Linked DNA regions of Sinorhizobium fredii USDA 257. Each later gene encodes a partner of the first gene's protein in a complex. Links are inferred from orthologs where the notes say so. Each region holds a gene or a part of one and is shown on either strand. Other genes may lie near its edges.

Region 1 (5,675 bases):
GGCCGCCATCATCACCCAGGCGAGATCGATGACGACGAGCACCACGACCATGGTGGCGACAAGTTCCGTCCAGCCAAGGAAGGTCACCGAGCCGAGATCGACGATCGACGGCAGCAGTGCCACGTAGAACATCATGATCTTGGGATTGCCGAGCGTAATCGTCAGGCCGGCAAGAAACATCTTCGATGCCGATCTTGCTTCCGGCAGGCTGTCGCTCGGCAATGCCGGTTCGGCCGACCACATCTTCCAGGCCAGGAAGAGAAGATAGAGAACGCCCGCCCATTTGATGGCGACGAACATCCAATGAAAGGTCTCGGCGATCGCCGCCAAGCCGGCAACGGCGAAGGAGAGCCAGATCGCCTCGCCGACCCACATGGCCGCCAGGAAGGGAAGCACATCGCGCGCGCCCTTGGCGAGTACGCGGGCGACGAGCGCGGCGATGCTCGGTCCCGGCGAACCGGCAGCAATCAACAGCGCGCCGGCAAAGACGAGCAGCGACGCAAGCGACATGGCATTCTCCTCCCCAATAAGCTGAGCTGCAAAGTAGCACGATTTGCGTTCTCGCCAGCAGGAGCCGGTTCAAGCGCTCCAGAGGCCGATCAGAACGGCAGCTTCATGCCCGGCGGGATCGGCAGGCCGGCGGTCAGTTCGCGGGTCTTTTCCGCCTGCATGGCCTCGGCCTTGTCCTTGGCCTCCTTGTGGGCGGCGACGATCAGGTCTTCGAGGATCTCGACATCGTCCTCCTTGAAGAGCGACGGGTCGATCTTCAGGCTCTTCATGTGGCCCTTGCCGTCGAGCCGGACGGTGACGAGGCCGCCGCCGGACATGCCGTCGACTTCGAGTGCGGCGATCTCCGCCTGCAGCTTCTCCATCTTGGCCTGCATTTCCTTGACCTTGCCCATCATGCCGATGATGTCGCGCATCGTCGTCTCCTGTCCTTTGGTATGACTGCCTGAATTCAAAGCGCTGCTTCCACGCTGAGCGTTACTCGATGTCGTCGCCGGGGACGATATCGCCGTCTTCGGATTCGGCCGCAGCCGGAGCGAGGTTTTCGATCTCCTCCGCCGCGGCGCGAATGCGCACGTCGGTAATTCTCGCACCCGGAAAGCGCGCCAGGATCGCTGCGACGTCCGGATCCTGGCGGGCGTCGTTGACGCGCTGTTCCTGGGCCCGCTGTTCGGCCTCGACAAGCGTCGGCTCGCCCGGCTCGCGGCTGTAGCTGACGACCCAGTGGATGCCGGTCCATTCCTTGAGCTTGACGGCCAGTTCATTGAGCAGCGTCTTCGGCGCATCGTCGGGAAGATTGACGTCGAGCCTGCCGGGCTCGATATGCACGAGCCGCAGGAAACCGCGCACCAAGGTCTTCAACTTGATGTCACGATTCTTCGCACAGAGATCGGCGATGTCGCTCACCGAATTGACTGGGACCTTTGGCTCCGCCTTGGCGGCAGCTGCCGGTGCCGGTCCGTCCTCGATGCGCCCAACGCCGACGGGTTGGGCCGCAACGTCTGGAACGGCGCGCAGCATGGTCGCGCCGTTCCCGGACGGGCGCTGGACAGGCGCTGCCTCGATGGAGCGGGCCTGAACCGGCTGGCCGGCCTGGAATTGGGGACTGCCGCCACTGCGGGCCGGCGCCGGGCGCCCGTCGGCAGGCTCGCCGCCCGAAAGCTCCATAAGGCGCCGCGCGGCGTCTTCCGGCGAAGGAAGGTGGGCGGCATGGGCGAGCCTGATCAGCACCATCTCGGCGGCCCCCGCCGGCCGCGCCGAGCTTTCCGCCTCGGGAATGCCCTTGAGGAGCATCTGCCAGATGCGCGACAGGGTGGTGACCGCAACACTGCCGGCGAATTCGGCGCCGCGCCGGCGCTCGATCTCGCTCAAGGACTGATCATTGGCCGCCTCGGGCACATATTTCATGCGCGTCACCAGATGGGTGAAATCGGCGAGGTCGGTCAAGACAACGGTCGGATTGGCGCCAGCTTCGTATTGGGCGGCGAATTCGCCGAGGGCTGCCGCCGCGTCGCCCTTGATGACATGCTCGAAGAGGTCGACGATGCGGGCCCGGTCGGCGAGACCGAGCATCGAACGCACCGTTTCCATCTCGACCGAGCCGCCGCCATGGGCGATCGCCTGGTCGAGCAGCGACAGGCCGTCGCGTGCCGACCCTTCCGCGGCGCGCGCCACCATGGCAAGCGCTTCCGGCTCGAAGGGAACGGCCTCCTTGCTCAGGATGATGGAGAACAGCCCGACCAGATCGGAGGCGCTGATGCGCCTCAAGTCGAAGCGCTGGCAGCGCGACAGGACGGTGATCGGAACCTTGCGGATCTCGGTGGTGGCGAAGATGAACTTCACATGCTCAGGCGGCTCCTCGAGCGTCTTCAGCAGGCCGTTGAAGGCCTGGGTCGAGAGCATGTGCACTTCATCGATGATGTAGACCTTGTAGCGCGCCGAAACAGGCCTGTAGCGCACCTGCTCGATGATCTCGCGGATGTCATCGATGCCGGTGTGGGAGGCGGCGTCCATCTCGATAACGTCGACATGCCGGCCGTCCATGATCGCCTGGCAATGCTCGCCCGGCACGCGCAGGTCGATGGTCGGCTTGTCGATCTCGGCGGTCTTGTAGTTCAGCGCCCGCGCCAGGATGCGCGCCGTCGTCGTCTTGCCGACGCCGCGCACGCCGGTCAGCATATAGGCCTGGGCGATGCGGCCGGTCTCGAAAGCGTTGGTGAGCGTGCGCACCATCGGCTCCTGGCCGACCATCAGATCGGAGAAATCCTTGGGGCGGTATTTGCGCGCCAGAACGCGGTAGGCGGCCGGTTTCTCGACGGGTGAAACTGGGGATGAAATGGGCGCTTCGTCGCTCATCGACCCTGCCGCTGTTCGAACTCTTGTCCCGACAGGACGGAGAAGGTGGGAGGCTGGCACGATGACCCGTGCCGGGGCTCGTTAGGGCTGCTTCCTTCCGGACCTGACCCGGTTGGCGAGTGGCTCGTCCACCACCAACCTCCCGGCTTCCATATCGGCAATATCTGAAGCAAATGCAAGCCAAGCCGCCAAAAAACTGCTATCGATATGCAATACAAGGCGAATCCGCTTGGTCCCGAGGAGATTTTCTTGACCGGTTTCACGCTCGACGAGCGCCTTCAGCGCGATGGCATCCCGATCGCCCCGATCGGCCTCTGCCAGATGCGCCTGATGAACGACCGCCGCTGGCCGTGGCTGATCCTCATTCCGCAGCGGGCCGACGTCTCCGAGGTCTTCCACCTGTCGCCGCTCGATCAGGCGATGCTGACCTTCGAGACCAACATGGTGGCGACCGCGCTGAAGAAGGTCGCCGGAGCGGAGAAGATCAACATCGGCGCGCTCGGCAACGTCGTCCGGCAGCTTCATGTACATGTCATTGCCCGCCGCCAGGGCGATCCGAACTGGCCGGGTCCGGTCTGGGGCTTCGGCAAGGCCGAGCCGTGGCCGGAAGGGGAGCATCAGGCATTTGCAGAACGTATACTGGAAAATCTCTGAACATGACGAAAACGATCTTCGATCTTCACAGCCCCCATCCGGAGCCGAGCACATTCGTCGCCTTTGCGGAAAACCATCTTGATCGGCAATCGGAGCACCGCGCCGACGATTGCGTCGAGAAGGCGCTCGAACATCCGGGCGCGCATTTCCTCGCCTTTTCCGGCGCGAAGCTGATCGTCAAGCACGACGAGAAGATCATCGACCCGCTGTTCGCACCCTATGAGCTTGCAGGTCTCGAACCGACGATCGACGAGGCGGTCCTGCTCGGCTACCTTCCGAACGGCGAGCCGCGGCTTGCCGTGCCGTCCGGCCTGACGGAGGAGACCGTGCCGGAGCCGTTCAAGATCGCCGATGCGCGCATGCTCTACCGGCAGCAGATGCTGCCGGAGGAACTGCTCGGCCAATTCGCCCAAGGGTCGAGCCTGATCACCTGGAACGCCAACAACCGCTTCTGCGGCCGGTGCGGCGGGCCTATGGACGGTGCTGCCGGGGGGTACCGGCGCATCTGCACGGCCTGCGGCCACATGGTCTTTCCGCGCACGGATCCGGTCGTCATCATGCTGACGGTCGATATCGAGCGCGACCTCTGCCTGCTTGGCCGCAGCCCGCATTTCGCGCCCGGCATGTATTCCTGCCTTGCCGGTTTCGTCGAGCCGGGCGAGACAATCGAGAACGCCGTGCGCCGGGAGACCCAGGAGGAATCGGGCATCCGCATCGGCCGGGTGCGCTATCACGCCTCCCAGCCCTGGCCGCTGCCGCACTCGCTGATGATCGGCTGCTTTGCCGAGGCGCGATCGACCGTCATCAAGCGTGACGAGCAGGAGCTCGAGGACGTGCGCTGGTTCACCCGGGCAGAGACGGAAGCGATGCTTGAGCGCTCGACCGGAGTGGCCAGCACGCCGGACGAGCATATACCGCCGCCGAAGGGCGCAATCGCCCACCAGCTCATGCGCGACTGGCTGGCCTGGCCGGAGCGAAGCTGAGCGCGAAGGAGCAGAACCGGTGTCGCGCTCGGAACGGCTGATCGATCTCATTCAGGTGCTAAGACGCCACCGCCGGCCGGTGAGCGGCCGACATCTCGCCGAGGAGACCGGAGTCAGCCTCCGCACCCTCTACCGCGATATTGCCAGCCTGCAGGCCCAAGGCGCCGAGATCGAGGGAGAAGCCGGCATCGGCTACGTCCTCAAGCCCGGCTTCCTGCTGCCGCCAATGATGTTTTCCGAGGAAGAGATCGAGGCGCTGGTGCTCGGTTCGCGCTGGGTGGCGAATCGCGGCGATAAAAGACTCGCGGCAGCAGCCGCCGACGCGTTGGCGAAGATCGGCTCGGTGCTGCCGGCGGAGCTCAAGGAGAAGCTCGACAGTTCGACACTGCTCGTGGGATCGCGCCAAACCATCGCCGAGCGGATCGATCTCGGCCTCTTGCGCAAGGCCATCCGCAGCGAACACAAGCTCGAGCTCTGCTATCTCGACAATGATGGCCGCGACAGCCGCCGCACGGTCTGGCCTTTCGCGCTCGGCTTTTTCGAGGAGGTGCGGGTGCTGGCCGCCTGGTGCGAGCTGCGGCAGGATTTCCGCCATTTCCGGACCGACCGGATCGCAGAAGCGGCAATGCTCGACAATCGCTACCCGCGCCGACGCCAAGCCCTGCTCAAGGACTGGCGCGCCACGCATGGCGTCCACTCCGTCGGGGCTTGAACGACAGAGGAGTTGCTTTTCCGCTACGCGTAGACTGCTGACAAAAACTGACAGCATGCATCAGTAGCTTGAGGGTCCCGAAACAAGGAGACCCATCATGGCAAAAGCCAATCTCATCGTCCTTTATGTAACGGAGCCACTGGCTAGCGTCGAATTCTATCGCAAGCTGCTGGTAAGGAACCGTTGGTCAGCTTCCCGACCTTCTCCTCCTTCGAGCTTCAGAACGGGTTCGTTCTCGGATTGTGGGCAACAGCAGGCGTACAGCCCGGACCGGTCGGTGAAGGCAGCCGCGCCGAACTCGCATTCATGGTGGAAGGGGAAGAAGCGGTTCGCGCGCATTACGAGGAATGGCGGGCGATGGGCCTGCCGATTGCGCAGGAACTGACGAAGATGGATTTCGGACCGACATTCGTCGCCCTCGATCCGGACGGGCATCGCCTTCGTGTCTGCCTTTTCGACGACTA
Region 2 (5,034 bases), 120 kb from region 1 along the record:
CGCTCTCGAAGAGCACGCCGACGCAGTTGATCACGTGGTCGGCACCCTCGACGGCGCGATCGACCGACTTGCGATAGCGCAGATTGGCCTGGACGAAGGAAATCTGGCCCATGCTGCCGAGCGGCTGGAGATGACCTGCAAGATCCGGCCGGCGCACCGCGACGCGAATGCGATAGCCTCGCTTTGCAAGCGCGCGCACCACATGACGGCCGACAAATCCGGATCCGCCGAAAATCGTCACCAGCGGCGGAAGGTTGGACAAGGTCATGGGAAGCGCACTCCTGAAGTCGTTTGGAAGAATTGCTTGCTACATAGCCGAAGCGGCGGGCAAGGTGAAGGCCATTCCGCGCATGCTCGCGGCAGGTTCACCCCTCCCCAACCCCTCGCCACGAGGGGGAGGGGCCACGATGCCGCGCCTTGGGCACGTCACCTAAACCGCTTCCGCGTGTGGAAGCGTTGGAGGGGGCGGAGGCGGTGCCACGGCTAGTCCCTCCCCCTTGTGGGGAGGCGTTGGGGAGGGGGTCTTGCCCGGAGGACGGCGCCGTGTCTCCGCTCGAAGCAGACGGGGAGGTCAGACGCCCTCCACTACGACCATCTCGGCATCGGCAACCTCCTGGCGGATTGCAGCGGCGATCTGATATTCCGGGGAATTGTAGCAGTCGATCGCCGCCTGCAGGGAGGGGAATTCGATCACCACATTGCGGGCGCGGACGGCGCCTTCCAACCGGTGGAATTCTCCGCCGCGCGCCAGGAAAGTCGCGCCATATTTCTCGAAGGCCGGCTTTGCGGCCGCCACGTAGTGTTTGTAGCGTTCCGGGTCTCTGATATCGACCCGAGCAATCCAATATCCCTTTGCCATAACGAACTCCTCGTCGTTCTCGAAAAGCACAGACGGGATCGTTACTTCCGGCAATTCTGGGTCGAGGTCAAGCGCACCGGTTGACAGGAAGTGACAAAGCCAAGGCTGGTCGCGCCGCCTCAGGGCGGATCAACCGGAGAGGGTGCTCTCCATCTCGGCGAGGATTGCGCGGCTGGCGGCCAGCGGATCGACCGCCTTGATGATCGGTCGGGCGACGACGAGGTGGCTCGATCCCGCACTGAGCGCCTCGGCCGGCGTCATCACCCGCTTCTGGTCGCCTTTCTCCGCACCGGCGGGGCGGATGCCGGGCGTCACCACCGCCATCTCCGCGCCGATGATGTTGCGGACGGCGGCGGCTTCCTCCGCCGAGCAGACGATGCCGCCCATGCCGGCGGTGCGCGCCTGTTCGGCACGGCGCAGCACCAGTGTGTGTGGATCGGTTCCGTAACCCGCATCGATGACGTCCCGCGCGTCCATCGAGGTCAGCACCGTCACTCCGAGCAGGCAGAGGTCCGATCCCTTCGCCGCTTCGACGGCCGCCTTCATCGCCTTCGGATAGGCATGCAGCGTCAGCATCGACATGCCCATCCTGACGATGTTCTCGACGCCCTTCGCCACCGTGTTGTCGATGTCGAGCAGTTTCATGTCGAGAAAGACCTTCTTGCCGCTCATGGCGAGATCGCGGGCGAATTCGAGGCCGCCGGCGAAGGCGAGCTGGTAGCCGATCTTGTAGAAGACGACCTCCTCGCCCAGCGTCGAGACGATCTTTTCGGCCTCGGCGATCGTAGGAATGTCGAGGCCGACGATCAGCCGGTCGCGCGCGCTTGTGCTCATGTCGAGATCACCCCTGCCAAATCTCCATCGGCGTCCAGTCGCATGTGACGGCCCGATCCGCAAGACGAAAGGCAAAGAGATTGCCGCCGCCCGGCAACTGGTCGGCGCTGCGGGAGATCGCCGCGCCCGTCATCCGGCATTTCAGCAGCGTGCCGACGCCGCCATGCCCCACAAAAGCGATCGGGATCGCCGGATCATGACGGTCGAGGATGGAGAACACCGCCTTCGAGATGCGCGCCTGCGCATCGATGGCGCGCTCCCAGCCCAAATGGCTCTCCTCGGGGTGGGCGAAGAACCGGTCCGCTGCTTTCTCGAAGTCGTCGGGCGGCAGGAAGCCCGTCGAGGAGCGGTCGTTCTCGCCCATCTCCTCGTCGGTCTCGACCGGAACGCCTGCGGCCTCCGCGAGAATTGCCGCCGTTTCGATCGCCTTCTTTTCCGCGCTGGAGATGACGCGGCCGAGCAATCGGACCCACGGCTGTTCGGAGGTCATGCGTACCCGTTCCCGCCCGAGATCGGACAGGCCCCATTCCGGCACGGGGACGGCGGGATCGATCTTGACTTGCGGGTGGGTGATATAGACGCCGAACACGGCAGGTCCGGGGTCTAATGGGCCTTGCTATAGACCCAGAGCTGAGCCGGCGGGATGTTGCGCACGACGAAATCGTAATGCTGGATGCGATAGCGATCCGGCATGGCAACCACTGGCGACATCGGCCCGTAGGAGATCTGAACGACGGGACGGCCGAAGGGGACGCGCGAGAGCAGGTCGTCGATCAGTTCGACGCGGCGGTGCATCGGGAAGTTCAGGAGCGGTACGGCGGAGACGACGCTGTCGAACTGTTGACCGTTCAGCGCGCCGAGCGTGCGCGAAAGGTCGAAGGCATCGCCGTTGATGAAGTGCACGCCAGCGAAATCCTCCTTCAGCTGATTGAAGAATTCGGTCGAGTATTCGACCGATATCAGCCTTTCAGGCGAAATGCCGCGCTCCAGGATCGCCTTGGTGATCACGCCTGTGCCCGGGCCGAGCTCGAGGACCGGCAGACCGGAACGCGGGTTGACGACGCTCGCCATGCGTCGCGCCGTCACTGCGGATGTCGGCAGGATCGCGCCGACGGCCCGGGTGTTGCTCATCCAGCCCTTGAAGAAGCGAATCTCTTCGTCGAACTTCTGACCGAACTTTTCCTTCACCTTCAGGCGCAGACTCATCGAATCCCCTCGACTTCATTGTTCCATGGCAACACGCGCGTCGCCGCAAATCGGCGGCCCGCGTGAGCGTCTGTGCATAATGTGCTCGCATCTGCGGCGAAAACAAGTCGGCCTGCGTCTGAAAGCGACACTTTATCAACAGAGGGCGACGTCGGATCTATGAAAAAACCACCACGCGGGCGTGGCGGGTTTCAGTCCGATATCGCTCCGCTGCATGCTTCCCGAGATCGCAGCCGATCTAAGGATAGAACGGCACCAATTCAAAGTGCGACAGCGACCTTTGTGCGTCTGATCAAGACGCTGACGTCTTACACGCGCATCGGCATCAGCACGTAGAGCGCGTCGTCCGCCGCGAGGTCCCGCACCAGCGTCGGCGAACCCGGGTCCGCCAGCATGAAGACCGCTTCATTGCCGGTAAGTTGGGCGGTGATGTCGAGCAGGTACTTGGCGTTGAAACCGATCTCGAGCGGGTCGCTCTCATAACCGACCGGCAATTCTTCCGTTGCGCTGCCGGAATCCGGGTTGTTGACGGTCAGCGTCATCTGGCCTTCGTTCAAGGCGAGCTTGACGGCTCGGCCGCGTTCGGAGGAGATCGTCGAGACGCGGTCGACGGCTTGCGCGAAGGACTGGCAGTCGACGCGCAGCTCCTTGTCGTTGCCGGCAGGAATCACCCGCTGATAGTCCGGGAAGGTGCCGTCGATCAGCTTCGAGGTCATGACGATCGAGCCGATCGTCAGGCGGATTTTCGCGTCCGAGACCTCGACCGTCACGACCACGTCCGGATTGTCGAGCAGCTTCTGCAATTCGCTGACGGTCTTGCGCGGAACGATGATGCCGGGCATGCCCTCCGAACCGGACGGCGCCTCGATGTCGGCACGGGCGAGGCGATGGCCGTCGGTCGCAACGGCGCGCAGCTTCAACTGCCCCTTGTCCTCCACCGTGTGAACGAAGATGCCATTGAGGTAGTAGCGCGTTTCCTCCGTCGAAATCGCGAACTGCGTCCTGTCGATCAGCATCTTCAAGTCCGGCGCCTTGACGCGGAAGGAATGCGAGAAGCTGCCGGCCGTGAGGTCCGGAAAGTCCGATTGCGGCAGGCATTGCAGCGAGAACTTGGAGCGGCCCGAGGCAACCGTCATTGCCGTACCCTCGGCATTGGTGGCGAGCCGCACCTCGGAACCGTCCGGCAGCTTGCGGACGATGTCATAGAGCAGGTGGGCCGGAACGGTCGTGGCGCCGGCCTGTTCCACCTGGGCCGGCGTTGCCTCGGTGATCTCCAGGTCGAGGTCGGTCGCCTTCATTTCGAGGCTGGCGCCATCGGAGCGCAGGAGCACGTTCGAGAGGATGGGGATGGTGTTGCGCCGTTCGACCACGCGATGGACATGGTTCAGCGATTTCAAAAGATTGGACCGCTCAAGAGTAATGCGCATGGGATGCTACCGCTTTCAACCATTGCCGGACGGGCGGTGCGCCCGCCGCAGCGTCAAACTGCGTGTGTCCCGGCCGGCCGGCCGGAGTGATGTGGACGGGCAAAATGGCAGAAAAATCGCCGCGAACGCAAGCGGTTTTGCGGGCTTTTCCCAAATGCAGGCGCCCGCCGGGGCCGGCGGCCTTGCCCTGCGCGTGCGGCTCACTCATAAAGGGCGCGAACCGGCAAGCCGGGCATAAGCGGGAACAGGGCGTTGGACAAGCAGCAATCGACCGAAGCGGCGGGGAAGGAAAGGCACCGCAGCTTTCGCCTGCACAATGCAAGCATTCCGGCGCGCCCGCTGGAGCCGGCTCTCTATCTGGTGGCGACGCCGATCGGCAATCTCGCCGACATCACCTTGAGGGCGCTGGAGACGATCGCCGGCGCCGACCTGCTTGCCTGCGAGGACACGCGGGTGACGCGGGTGCTGCTCGACCGCTACGGCATCGTCAATCGGCCGGTTGCCTATCATGAACACAACGCGGCCGAGGCCGGGCCGCGGCTGCTTTCGGCGCTTGCCGCGGGGAAATCCGTGGCGCTCGTCTCCGATGCCGGCACGCCGCTCGTCTCAGACCCGGGCTATCGCCTGGCGCAGCTCGCGATCGACGCCGGTCATCGGGTCGTGCCCATTCCCGGTGCGTCGGCGCCGCTCGCGGCTCTCGTCGGATCC

What was found. Proteins that work in one complex are often made in the same cells at the same time.
Region 2: the proteins of USDA257_RS29550 (region 1) and dnaN are in contact, whole or in part, in a cryo-EM structure (PDB 8GIZ), measured with the Escherichia coli proteins. The link is inferred for Sinorhizobium fredii USDA 257 from one-to-one orthologs.

What each region holds. Positions count from the first base shown.
Region 1 is NC_018000.1:6,312,229-6,317,903, reverse strand. The notes cover bases 424-3,371. They hold USDA257_RS29550 (DNA polymerase III subunit gamma/tau), read right to left. Parts: upstream 2,863-3,371; coding sequence 985-2,862; downstream 424-984. Other genes in these bases: USDA257_RS29545 (HIT domain-containing protein), read left to right, coding at 3,070-3,371; USDA257_RS29555 (YbaB/EbfC family nucleoid-associated protein), read right to left, coding at 600-923; USDA257_RS29560 (LysE family translocator), read right to left, coding at 424-510. Also shown: more of USDA257_RS29560, read right to left, coding at 1-423; more of USDA257_RS29545, read left to right, coding at 3,372-3,516; nudC (NAD(+) diphosphatase), read left to right, coding at 3,519-4,499; USDA257_RS29535 (helix-turn-helix transcriptional regulator), read left to right, coding at 4,519-5,211. UniProt on the Escherichia coli protein: Part of the beta sliding clamp loading complex, which hydrolyzes ATP to load the beta clamp onto primed DNA to form the DNA replication pre-initiation complex.
Region 2 is NC_018000.1:6,432,460-6,437,493, forward strand. What follows is about bases 2,268-5,034. They hold dnaN (DNA polymerase III subunit beta), read right to left. Parts: upstream 4,327-5,034; coding sequence 3,208-4,326; downstream 2,268-3,207. Other genes in these bases: USDA257_RS30155 (histidine phosphatase family protein), read right to left, coding at 2,268-2,282; pmtA (phospholipid N-methyltransferase PmtA), read right to left, coding at 2,297-2,899; rsmI (16S rRNA (cytidine(1402)-2'-O)-methyltransferase), read left to right, coding at 4,579-5,034. Also shown: USDA257_RS30140 (complex I NDUFA9 subunit family protein), read right to left, coding at 1-268; USDA257_RS30145 (DUF1330 domain-containing protein), read right to left, coding at 572-859; pyrF (orotidine-5'-phosphate decarboxylase), read right to left, coding at 989-1,693; more of USDA257_RS30155, read right to left, coding at 1,701-2,267. UniProt on the Escherichia coli protein: Confers DNA tethering and processivity to DNA polymerases and other proteins. Acts as a clamp, forming a ring around DNA (a reaction catalyzed by the clamp-loading complex) which diffuses in an ATP-independent manner freely and bidirectionally along dsDNA.